Regions from separate parts of the Vagococcus zengguangii genome, predicted to be linked through region 3. Evidence: predicted binding sites of a transcription regulator. Region 3 holds the regulator's gene; each other region holds the start of a gene.
What was found. The regulator CtsR, encoded in region 3, represses protease genes until heat stress. The targets are predictions, from matches to a motif close to TTGGTCAAAAAAGGTCAAANA.
Positions count from the first base shown of each region.

Region 1: a site for CtsR is predicted at 2,500-2,520, ahead of clpP (ATP-dependent Clp endopeptidase proteolytic subunit ClpP). Genes of this name have one in related genera too.
Region 2: a site for CtsR is predicted at 2,777-2,797, ahead of FA707_RS02870 (ATP-dependent Clp protease ATP-binding subunit). Genes of this name have one in related genera too.

Region 1 covers NZ_CP039712.1:823,179-827,633, reverse strand. The annotation lists gene FA707_RS03945 (alpha/beta hydrolase) at 1-269, opposite strand, end outside; gene secG (preprotein translocase subunit SecG) at 356-586, opposite strand; gene FA707_RS03935 (hypothetical protein) at 670-1,203, opposite strand; gene FA707_RS03930 (thioredoxin domain-containing protein) at 1,286-1,816, opposite strand; gene clpP (ATP-dependent Clp endopeptidase proteolytic subunit ClpP) at 1,829-2,425, opposite strand; gene FA707_RS03920 (hypothetical protein) at 2,589-3,095, shown strand; gene whiA (DNA-binding protein WhiA) at 3,152-4,087, opposite strand; gene mgfK (gluconeogenesis morphogenetic factor MgfK) at 4,101-4,455, opposite strand, start outside.
Region 2 covers NZ_CP039712.1:599,523-603,977, reverse strand. The annotation lists gene FA707_RS02885 (glycosyltransferase family 4 protein) at 1-49, opposite strand, end outside; gene ptsP (phosphoenolpyruvate--protein phosphotransferase) at 474-2,195, opposite strand; gene FA707_RS02875 (phosphocarrier protein HPr) at 2,195-2,461, opposite strand; gene FA707_RS02870 (ATP-dependent Clp protease ATP-binding subunit) at 2,837-4,455, shown strand, end outside.
Region 3 covers NZ_CP039712.1:183,546-188,000, reverse strand. The annotation lists gene FA707_RS00930 (ATP-dependent Clp protease ATP-binding subunit) at 1-1,814, opposite strand, end outside; gene FA707_RS00925 (CtsR family transcriptional regulator) at 1,820-2,290, opposite strand; gene FA707_RS00920 ((deoxy)nucleoside triphosphate pyrophosphohydrolase) at 2,491-2,883, shown strand; gene FA707_RS00915 (DEAD/DEAH box helicase) at 2,903-4,455, shown strand, end outside.

The DNA.
Region 1 (4,455 bases), 640 kb from region 3:
GCGATTTGTTTAATCCCTTTTGCTTTCATAAAATCAAGACTCTTTTTAACATCTTGAGCCCAAATCTCTGGACCTTGAGCTAAGATGTTTTCAGGTTGTTCCGTTGCATGACCTGAAAAAGTTGGTAAACAAACTGAATACCCCGCCGCATTTAAACTTCTCCCTAGGGAACGGACATCATTCGGACTGCCAGTGTAGGCGTGTAACAAAATAACACCACGTTGATTCCCTTCAAAATAAAGCGGTTCGTTGTTTTCATTATAACTCATTTCTCCACCTCATCTAACTGTTATGATTATTCACTTGATACTTTAAAAAAAAGCCTCCTCTATAGGGAGACTTCATCATTTGTTTATTAGGCTATGAATGCTAAAGCAACCGCAACAACCATCCATAAAACGGCAACAACTGCTGTAAATTTTTGCATGACTGCTTCAAACCCACGAGCTTTTTGCTTTCCAAATAACTGATCAGCTCCACCAGTAAATGCACTAGCTGCACTGTTTTGTTTACTTGGTTGCATCATTACCGCGATGATTATTAAAATTGATAATACAATCATAACACCGACTAAAAAATTATACATGTAATGAACCTCCTATACTCCCAGAATAACTCATAATAATGATAACACACTATCAAATAATTGGCTATTGATTTCTTAGCTACTTAGGAAGAGTACCACGTATAGATGTTAAAGGGGGCAATAAATCCCGTTGCCTGTACATCCTCTTTGCGTGCAACAAATTCAAAATTATTACGCTCGTATAATTGTGTTAGCATTGATTTTTCAGCCATACAATCCAATCTTATAGCCACCTTTTGAGAATAGTTCTCGCTAATCTTCTGTTGAAGACCTATTAAAAATTTGTCCGCTATCCTTTGACCTGTCCAACCTTGTTTCAAAGCTAACTTATGCAAATAGTAAACGTTCGCCGTGGATTCTACCGTCACATCCTCCCACAACGTTTCATCCCATTGGCTCGCGGTTGGTGTCAAATAACAAAAGGCAACAATTTCATCTGATACAATTCCTATATACACTTCATGTTTGTGTAGGTGATCTTTTAGACTACCCGCCTCTGCACCATGTAAAACATGGGCCCATTGCGTCGATCCTTTGTCTTTAATCCGACGTGCAGCCTGTTCCATTATAGAATGAATTATCTCAAATTGCTCACTCGATGCGATCTTAATATCCATACTCACCACACCCCTCCTATATAAAAAATAAAGAAAGGGATGCGACACTATATAGGTCACATCCCGTTTTTGCTAACCATTGTTATAACGCTTTGTTAATCAATTCTACAAATTCTTCTTGAGAGATTTTTTGATCAAATACATGTTCACCAATAATCATCGTTGGAATAAAACGTATTCCGGCTGCTGTAGTTTCTTCTAGAATTGCTGCTTGCATCGCTTCGTCAGCATCCTTCACTAATCCTAAACGATTTTCAGCATAATCACAAACGTCCCCTAGACTGACTTCTCGATCCATTGGTCCCCATTCTTGTTGTGAATGATAAATGGCATCTAAAACCTCGATTGTTTCTTCGTAAGTACCATTCTTTGGTACAAAATCATGCATAGCATTTGCATAATGTAAACCAAATTTTTCTTTATTAAATAATTTGATAATGCGTTGGACTTTTCCCTCAGCAATCAATTGTGCATAGGTTTCTTTAGAATCTTCAAACCATTTCAAACAAAATGGACAACGTAGATTCACATACTCTTTGACGACAACAGGCGCATCGGAATTACCTAAACGAATACCGATTTCATTGGTTAATGCTGGTTGAATGTTCTCCACTATACTCACGTCCTATGCTTTTAGATTTTTGCTACTTTCCATAATTTCATCGACTAAACCATATTCTTTTGCTTGTTCTGCTGACATGAAGTTATCGCGATCTGTATCTTTTTCGATAATTTCAATTGGTTGTCCCGTACGTTCTGATAAAATACGGTTTAAGCGTTCACGCGTATTTAAAATATGACGAGCTGCGATTTCGATTTCAGTTGCTTGACCTTGTGCACCGCCAAGTGGTTGGTGAATCATAATTTCAGCATTTGGTAACGCATAACGTTTACCTTTAGCTCCGGCTGCTAATAAGAAACTACCCATTGAGGCTGCCATCCCTAATACGATGGTTTGGACATCCGCTTTAACAAAGTTCATTGTATCAAAAATTGCTAAACCAGCTGAAACACTCCCCCCTGGTGAGTTGATGTATAAATAGATATCTTTTTCTGAATCTTGTGCGTCTAAAAATAATAATTGCGCAATCACAGAGTTTGCCACGTTATCATCAATCGGGCCACTTAACATAATGATGCGGTCTTTTAATAAACGCGAATAAATATCGTAGGCTCTTTCACCTCGTGATGATTGTTCAATGACTGTTGGAATTAAGTTCATATTCGTTCCTCCTAGATTTATCTTTCTTCTAATTGTAACATAATACATTCATTTGATAAATAAAGTTTACTCTAAAGGTCAATTTTGGTCAATAATTAGGTTTGTCTTTTAGTTTCTCTTAATCTTTGATATATTTATACTAGAATTATGGGGAGGTTGTACAATGACAGAATTATTAGGGGTATTAATTGGCGCATTTATCGCGATTATTGCTGTAAAAATTAGTATTCGACAATTTTTATCAGAAATTGATCGTCGTGAAGAGATAAAAAATAAAATGAAAGAAATCGATATTTTGGTCTTATTAAATAAAAAAATCAACGAAGTTCTTCAAAAACGGGATATTGAAATTAGAGAGAGTGCCTTACTTAGTGATTATGAACGTGCAGTGAAATTCGACGATGTAAAAATTTCAATTGATGATTTTATTTACATCCAAAGTTTTTGCGCACAAAATCATTACTATTTACCTACTTTTTTAGTAGAAGAGTTTTTCAAAAATATTGCGCAACGTAAAGTGGTTTTAGATCCAAAAGTCATCCGATCAGAAGGCGCTTATATTTATCAAAGCGGACGTGAGGTGTTCGAACAATTTTCAGATCAACTAAATGAGATGATAGAAGATCGCAAAGTGGAACTAAAACAATTAACCAACAAGTATCGCAAATAAATAATCTTAATAAAGAGGCTGTGACCACAACAAGTGGAGTCACAGCCTCTTTATTATCATATGAATCCTTCACGTAATTTATCAGCATATTCTAGAATTTTACGAATGCGATGGTTAACGCCTGATTTCGAAATCGGACCAGATGGTGCAATTTCACCGAGTTCTTTCAAACTAATCTCCGGGTGCAATATACGCAATTCTGCCACTTCTCTTAACTTATGATTAAGTGTTTCTAGACCAACTTGTGCCTCAATATATTCAATGGCTTCAATTTGTTTGGTTGCAGCATCAATGGTTTTAGACATATTAGCTGTCTCACAGTTAACCAGACGATTTACCGAATTACGCATATCTCTCACAATCCGAACATCTTCAAATTTCAACATACTCGTTGTCGCACCAATCAAGGTTAAAAAATCCGAAATATCTTCAGCACCTTTTAAATAAGTAATATAACCATTACGACGACTTAACGTTTTTGCATTTAAATTAAAATAGCTCATCATCTCTTGCAACTCTCGACTATGATTTTCATACAGCGAGTAGATTTCTAAATGATAACGACTTGTTTCAGGATTATTAACCGAACCACCCGCTAAGAAACCACCGCGTAAGTAAGCTTTCATCCGTTCGTTATTTCCGATAATCATCTCAGAAATTTGATCGGATAAACCGTAGTCATCAAAAATATCCAAATCCATTAAAACCGCCTGTGTATCTTGCTTTAAACGAACAATGTAGATGTTGTTCTTCTTCAATTTCATCTTACGGCGTACAATAAACTCAGCTTGGACATCATAGTGATCGCGGAGTAACGTATAGATTCGTCTTGAAATCGCTGCATTTTCGGTTTGAACATTTAAGACGAAATGACGATTAGCGATAGAAACCGCCCCATTCATCCGAATTAATGCAGCAAGTTCAGCCTTGGCTGATTCTCGATGAACGTCCAACGTCGTCAATTCTTTTTTTACATCTGAGGCAAAAGACATTCACTCTCACTCCTTATTTTTGCTTACGATCATATAAAATCGTAAATAATTCTGTCACAACTTTATCCGAGTCATGGAAAACACTGGCATTTTCTAGTTTTAATAAATCGGCTGAAATCACGCGACATCCTTCTTCTCTTAAAGCTTTAAAATCGTGCGTCACCTGAACTAGATACTCATCATACTTTTCATTATCAATATAATTTTCAGGCACAGTCTGAATATTAACAATCACAGTGTCGATAAATTTATGACCTAAATGTTTATGCAACACTTGAACATGGTTAGCATCTGAGAAATGTTCCGTCTCACCTTTTTGGGTCATAATATTACAAATATAAACAATTTCAGCTTTTGTTTGTTTTAGT
Region 2 (4,455 bases), 420 kb from region 3:
CTCCGCTTATTTGCGGAAAGTATGTATCAGTAAAAATACCCACCTTCATTATAAACCCCCACAATCTCTATTCAATCATACCAAGTTAACAACCTATTCATCCGATAATTTATTAAATCTAATATACCATATCTAGTACTAAAAGCCTCAGTCTAACGTTGTATTTATTATGTTTTTGTAGGGCAAAAAAGCTTTCAAGCCCCCTTAAAGGACTCGAAAGCTTTTTTTATATGAATAACCTTTTTATTTTTGCTACCCCTGTTATCAGACAATAACAAGCGTAACCCTTTTTAAAAATAACTCCAATGACCTATCCCTATTAGAATTACTTCGAACAATCTCAGAATATCACAAGATTCCCATTCACAATAGTTCAATTATGCATTAAGAAAACTCAAATTTGACCTACCAAATTCAAAATATGAAATAAACAAAAAACCCGAAGATCAAATTGATCTTCGAGTTTAATTTAATTACTGAGTATATTCTTCAACTAAAGCAACAACTTCTTCAGCTGTGTCACAATCATTGATTGCTTTGTCAGCTAATTCAGCCATCTTAGTTGAATCTAAACGTTTCATTAAGCTACGTGTTTTTAAGATACTTGTTGCGCTCATAGAGAACTCATCTAATCCTAAACCTACTAATAAAGGAACAGCTGTTTGATCGCCAGCCATCTCACCACACATACCAGCCCATTTACCTTCAGCATGTGCTGAATCGATTACGTGTTTAATTAAACGTAAGATTGATGGGTTATATGGTTGGTATAGGTAAGAAACGCGTTCGTTCATACGGTCTGCCGCCATAGTATATTGGATTAAATCGTTTGTTCCTACTGAGAAGAAGTCAACTTCTTTTGCAAATTTATCAGCGATAACTGCAGCTGCAGGAATTTCAATCATGATACCCACTTGGATATCATCTGCAACAGCGACACCGTCAGCAATCAATTTAGCTTTTTCTTCATCAAGCATTGCTTTAGCAGCACGGAACTCTTTTAAGGTTGCAACCATTGGGAACATAATACGTAATTGACCGTATACAGATGCACGTAATAAAGCACGTAATTGTGTTCTAAACATATCATCTTCTACTAATGAAATACGTAATGCACGGTAACCTAAGAATGGGTTCATTTCGTGTGGTAATGGTAAGTAAGGTAATTCTTTATCTCCACCAATATCCATTGTACGAACCACAACTGGTTTGCCGTTCATTCCTTCTAATACCGCTTTGTATGCTTCAAATTGAGCATCTTCAGATGGTAATTCAGGAGAATCCATGTATAAGAATTCAGTACGGTATAAACCAACTGCTTCACCACCGTTATTGTTAACACCTTCTAAATCTTTAGGTGTTCCAATATTAGCAGCTAATTCAAAGTGTTTGCCGTCAGCTGTTACTGTTTGAGCATCTTTTAGTTTGTCCCATTCAGCTTTCATTGCAGCATATTCTTCACCAGCTTTATTAACAACTGCTTGTTCTTCTTCCGTTGGTTCAACGATAACTTCACCCGTAATACCGTTAACAGCTAATAGTTGATCTTCAACTACTGAATTAGTAATTTCCATCGTACCTACGACTGCAGGAATTTCTAAAGAACGAGCCATAATAGCTGAGTGAGATGTTCTACCACCAATATTTGTAACGAATGCTTTAACAAAACGACGGTCTAATTGTGCTGTATCACTTGGTGTTAAGTCGTGAGCGATCACGATAACCTCTTCATCAATCATTGATGGGTTTGGTAATTTAACATTTAATAAGTGACTAATGACACGTTTAGTAACGTCTTTAATATCAGCAGCACGTTCTTGCATGTATGGGTTATCTTCCATAGATTCAAACATAGTGATAAACATATCAGTTACTTCTTTAAGCGCTGATTCAGCATTAACTTTGTTATCATTAATGTTTGATTCAACAGCACCAACCATTTCTGGGTCTGCTAATACCATTAAGTGAGCATCGAAAACTTGCGCTTCTTCTTCACCTAATGTTGCAGCGGCTTTTTCACGAATAGCAGTGATTTCTTCTGTTGCTTTTGCTAAAGCAGCTTTTAAGCGGCTAACTTCTCCTTCAGAATCTTCAACTGTTGTTTTAGTAAAAGATAAATCAGGTTCGATTAACATATAAGCCTTAGCAACAGCTACACCATCACTAGCTCCGATACCTTTTAACATCTCAGACATTATTCAGATAAACCTTCTTTTTGCATTGCTTCAGCGATTGCAGCGATAGCTTCTACTTCGTCAGCACCTTCAGCAGTGATAGCGATATCAGCACCTTGGCCAACACCTAAAGACATAACGCCCATGATTGATTTTAAGTTTACTGCTTTACCTTTGTACTCTAAGTTGATATCAGAAGTGAATTTGCTTGCAGCTTGTACTAATAAAGTAGCTGGACGAGCGTGGATTCCTGTATCAGCGATAATGTGAAATTCTTTTTTTTCCATAATTGTTCGTTCTCCTTTGTCTTCAACAATTTTTTTGGGGATATTTTCAATTGCTCAATAATATCCCTTTCAATTGTTAACATTACCATTTTTTTTGAATCCTTACAACTTTTTTATCGTGATTAAACCGCTTTCATACATTAGTTTTGACAGGATTAACAAAAAATTTATATTTAAGGTTATTTTGTGAAATTTTCATGAAATTAACATAACTTATTTACATTTTATCTCTATTTGTTAATTATCTTATTTTCAAACTTTCATCCAAAGGCCTAATTCTTGAAATTTTATTCTTTAGTCAGTATAATTATTTCAAAGGTCAAAAAAGGTCAATTAACCTTCTGATCTCTATTTCAAAAAAAGGATGTGACACTTATGCTTTGCCAAAACTGTAAACAAAATCAAGCAACCATCACCCTTTCAATTATGACAGGGAGTCAAACAAACAAAGTATATCTATGTCAAAAATGTTATCGTGAATTAAATCAAGCGAACACTACCATGCCACCAACGATGAATAAGGACCCTTATGGTTTTAGTTCAATTGATGATTGGTACCGTGCACTGTCACAACAATTCAATCAAAGTAATATACGTCAAACGCCTCCTACTCAAAACCAAGCGCCTGGTCAACCACCGCAAGGTCCTGGACAAAATCAAAGTCTTTTGGCTGAATATGGTCTTAACTTGACCGAAGAAGCGCGCCAAGGTCGAATTGATCCAGTTATTGGCCGTGACGAAGAAATTACGCGCGTCATCGAGATATTAAATAGAAGAACAAAAAATAACCCTGTCTTAATCGGCGAACCTGGTGTCGGTAAAACTGCCGTAGTTGAAGGATTAGCATTAAAAATCATTAATAACGAAGTCCCTCAAAAACTACAAGATAAAGAAGTTATTCAATTAGATGTCGTATCATTAGTGCAAGGAACTGGTATCCGTGGTCAATTTGAAGAACGCATGAAACAATTAATGGATGAAGTCGAAGCAAATCAAAACGTCATTTTGTTTATCGATGAGATTCATGAAATAGTCGGTGCAGGTTCAGCAGGTGACGGTAGTATGGATGCCGGCAACATATTAAAACCAGCCCTTGCTCGTGGCAAACTTCAACTGGTAGGTGCAACTACTCTAGCAGAGTATCGTTTAATCGAAAAAGATGCTGCCTTAGAACGCCGTCTACAACCTGTTCGAGTAGATGAACCGACCCCTGAACAAACCTTAGAAATTCTAAAAGGAATTCAAAAACGATACGAAGACTATCATCATGTTAAATACGATGACGCTGCAATCGAAGCTGCCGTTAGCTTATCTAGCCGATACATTCAAGATCGCTTCTTACCTGACAAAGCCATCGACTTACTCGATGAATCAGGTTCCAAGAAAAATCTGACCATTCAAATGCTTGACCCTGAGTTGATTGAACGTCGCTTACAAAATGCGGTTGAACAAAAAACACAAGCTTCTAAAGAAGAAGATTTTGAAAAAGCAGCGTATTACCGTGATCAGATTGCTCATTTAGAAAAATTAAAAGAAAATCAAATCGCCGAAGAAGATATGCCAACCGTGACCGAGAAAGACATGGAGGTGATTGTCGAACAAAAAACCGGTATACCAGTGGGGGACTTAAAAGAAAAAGAACAAAATCAATTGAAACATTTAGCCGAAGAATTGCAACGTCATGTCATCGGTCAAGATGAAGCGATTGATAAAGTAGCCAAAGCAATTCGCCGTAATCGTATTGGTCTAAATAAAAAGAATCGCCCAATTGGTTCCTTCTTATTCGTCGGACCAACTGGTGTCGGTAAAACTGAACTAGCCAAACAATTAGCTTTTGAGCTATTCGGTTCAACGGATACCATGATTCGCCTTGATATGAGTGAATACATGGATAAACATAGTACGGCTAAATTAATCGGTTCACCACCTGGCTATGTTGGCTATGAAGAAGCAGGTCAATTAACCGAAAAAGTGCGTCGATCTCCTTATAGCTT
Region 3 (4,455 bases):
TACCCAACATAGCCTGGAGGTGAACCAATTAAACGGCTAGTCGAATGTTTTTCCATAAATTCTGACATATCGACACGAATTAAAGCATCTTCGGCTCCAAATACCGCTTCAGCTAACGCTTTGGCTAATTCCGTTTTCCCCACACCGGTTGGGCCTAAGAACATGAATGAACCGATCGGACGTTTTGGATCTTTCAATCCACTACGTGCACGACGAATTGCTTTAGAAACTGCTACAACCGCTTCGTCTTGGCCTACTACACGTTTGTGCAGCTCTTTTTCAAGTTCTAATAGACGTTCGCTTTCTTTTTTCTCCAATTGTTGTAACGGAATACCGGTCCATAGAGAAATCACTTCACCGATATCTAAATCTGTGACTGATTTTTGATAGTTAGGCGTGTCGCTTAATTGTTCTGCCTCTAGCTTCACAATTTTTTCTTCTTGACGTTTTTCTTGCTTACGTAATTTTGATGCCTCTTCAAAATTTTGTTCTAAAATCGCCAGTTCTTTCGCTTCACGAATCTCAGCTAATTTATTTTTAGCGCGCATTAACGGCGTCACCTTCGTTGTGTGACTCAAACGAACTTTAGCCGCACTTTCGTCAATTAAATCAATCGCTTTATCTGGCAATTGACGGCCACTAATGTAGCGAACAGATAAGTTAACTGCTTCAGATAGGGCCTCATCTGTGATAGCTACTTTGTGATGTTCTTCGTATTTTGGACGAATACCTTTCAAGATTTCTAGCGCTTCTTCAGGTGTTGGTTCATCAACTTGAATTTTAGCAAAACGACGCTCAAAGGCAGAATCTTTTTCGATATATTTTTGATACTCTTCTAACGTAGTCGCACCAATTGTTTGGATTTCACCACGCGCTAAAGCTGGCTTCAAGATGTTTGACGCATCAATCGCTCCTTCTGCGCCCCCAGCACCAATTAATGTATGTAATTCATCAATGAATAAAATCACATTACCATCCACATAAATTTCAGACACTAACTGTTTCATGCGTTCTTCAAATTCGCCACGGTATTTAGTACCAGCTACCACTGCGCCCATATCTAGCATCATCAAACGTTTTTCAAACATATCTTCCGGCACTTGACCGTTAACGATTTTTTGCGCTAATCCTTCGGCGATAGCCGTCTTACCCACACCTGGTTCCCCGACTAAGACTGGATTATTTTTTGTACGACGACTCAAAATTTGAATCAAACGTTTGACTTCTTTTTCACGACCTAAGACCGGATCTAGTCCGCCTTCACGTGCTAAATTGGTAAGATCACGCGCTAAAGCATCAAGAGTTGGTGTCTTAGAATCAAGAGTTTGCTCGCTGCTACCTGCAGAACGTTTGCCTTTAAATCCTTTAGTTTCCATAGCACCAATTTTTTTCAATACTGTTTGACGCGCTTTTGATAAATCTAAGCCAAAGTTGCGTAAAATGCGTGATGCTAAAATTTCATCATCACGTAAAATACCTAACAAAATATGCTCTGTTCCGACTTTTGGGGAACGCAAGCGCACGGCTTCATCTTGCGCAAACGTAATAATTTGACTCGTTCTTGGTGAATACGGCAAGTAATCTACTGCCTTACTATAACGGTTCGTATTGAACCCCGTTAGTGAGTTAATTTCACGTTGGATATCCTCAACTTGAATATCGTAACTTCTTAAAATAGAACCTGCAACACCTTCTTCTTCCATTACCAGCCCCAATAGCAAATGTTCTGAACCGACTGATTGATGACGAAAACGTTTCGCTTCTTGTTGTGCAATCATTAAGACTTGGCGTGCTTTTCCTGTTAATTCTAACATCCTCATTACCTCTTTTCTTCATAGCGTAAACGATCGATTACTGCTTTGATAATATTACTTCTAACGTATTCTTCTCGATCATTTTGTTTACCAATCACATCGTAATGGACGACGGATAGTAGTAATTGACTTTCATTTTTGGTTAATAATTTTTGTTGGTATAACTGTTCAATAACAGCCTGTGCTTCGCTATATGTCAAACGGTCCGTTATTAAATCACTTAAATAACTTAAATAATCTTCGTTATGACCTAATTGTACTCTTTGGATGCGAATATAGCCACCGCCACCTCGTTTACTTTCAACCATGTAGCCTTGTGCCAGTGTGAATCGGGTTTTAATAACATAATTAATCTGCGATGGCACACAACTAAATTGGGATGCCATCTCAATACGACGAATCTCAACAACCTCTTCTTCTTGCAGAATTCTTTTTAAATACTGTTCGATCAAATCGGACATGTTTTGATTATCCATTTTCCTCACCAACTTCTTGACTATATTTGACCTTATATATATTATACAGATTTTGAAAGTAGGAATAAAGGAAAAGAGCTTTATTAGATGAAGAGATTGTTAAATAGCTAACTATATAAATCTTTTTATTTAATTAAAGTATTTGTTACGCGAATAGATCTGTTACAATTATTATATTAATTGAAAAAGGACGAGATACAATGAAGAAACAAATCAATGTAGTAGGCGCAATTTTGATGAATGAGGGCAAAATATTATGTGCCCAACGCAGTGAACATATGTCCCTTAGCCTAATGTGGGAATTCCCTGGCGGAAAAATAGAACCTGGTGAAACACCACAAGCTGCACTAAAAAGAGAATTAAATGAAGAATTATTGATTGACGTCAATGTTGCTGAAGATATTTTTGAAACCACTACGTACGAATATGACTTTGGCGTTGTAACATTAACAACTTTTATTTGTCACTTAATCAGTGGCACACCACAATTAACCGAACATGCAGCGATTAAATGGTTATATCCTAACGAACTTCAAACGTTAACTTGGGCGCCCGCTGATATTCCAGCAGTAGAAAAATTAAGCACAAAATAAGGTAAAAAGGACGTGTTATATGGAAATTTTAGAACGCTCACTTAAAAAAGCTTTCATCGACAAAACTGTTCCTGGTTCTGCCTATGACCCAGAAGTAATTATCAATCAGCCCGTCGATAAAACCTTTCTTTTAAACACGCTTCAAAATGAACTAGATAATTGCCAAGATTTCTTTTTCTCCATCGCTTTTATAACAAAAGATGGATTAGCTTCCATTAAAGCGCAACTGGCAGATTTACATCGACGAGGATTAGGAGGCCGTTTGCTGACATCGACTTATTTATCTTTTAATCAGCCGAAAGTCTTTGAAGATTTGTTAAATATTCCTAACTTAGATGTGAGAATCTCAAATAAAGCTGGTTTTCATGCTAAAGGTTACTTATTCTCACAAACAACCCATCATTCGTTAATTGTCGGAAGCTCTAATTTAACGCTTAGTGCCTTAAAATTAAATTACGAATGGAACGTCAAACTAACATCCTACGAACATGGGGAAATCATTCATCAAGTTACACATCATATGGAAAAAGAGTGGAATGAAGCGTCTCCCTTATCTACCGAATGGATTAAGCAGTATCAGATGAATTACGAACAGCCAGTTTTTAAATCAGACTATCACCCCATCGAACTAACTGAAGAAAAACCAGCTTACGTTGTACCTAATAAAATGCAACGGCAAGCACTGGATAGTTTGGAACAATTGCGTGCAGAAGGTCAACAAAAAGGCTTAATCATTTCCGCGACAGGAACGGGGAAAACTTATTTGGCTGCCTTTGATGTTCTAAATTACAAACCAAAGAAAATGCTGTTCATTGTTCACCGAGAACAGATTTTAACTAAAGCAAAAGAATCCTTTCAACAAATAATAGGCGGCTCTGATAGTGACTATGGAATACTTTCAGGAAACACGCGTGAAATTGACGCAAACTATCTTTTTGCGACCATTCAAACCATTTCAAAACCTGAAAACTACCAGTTGTTCACTGAGGATTATTTTGACTACGTGCTAATTGATGAAGTTCATAAAGCCGGTGCTGAATCATACTTACGCACGCTTAACTATTTTAAGCCCAACTTTTTATTAGGGATGACAGCTACACCTGAAAGAACAGATAATTTTAATATTTTTGAATTATTTGATTACAATATCGCTTATGAAATCCGCCTGCAGGATGCGCTCAAAGAAAATATGCTGTGCCCTTTTCACTATTTTGGTGTAACAGATTACGAAAAAGATGGCATGACCATCCATGAGAAAATTGATTTTAACTATCTTATCGCGGATGAACGTGTTGATTTTTTATTAGAAAAAATCAACTACTACAGCTGTAGTAATAACCAACCTAAAGGATTAGTTTTCTGTTCTTCTATTGACGAAGCAGAGGAATTATCGAGACGATTTGACGAACGAGGAGTTCCTTCAAAATTTTTATCTGGGCAACATTCTATTAGCGAACGTGAAGCCGTGATTTCAGAATTAGAAGCTGGTAATCTCCATTATATTTTTACCGTTGATATTTTTAACGAAGGCATCGACATCCCAATCGTAAATCAAGTAGTGATGCTTAGGAA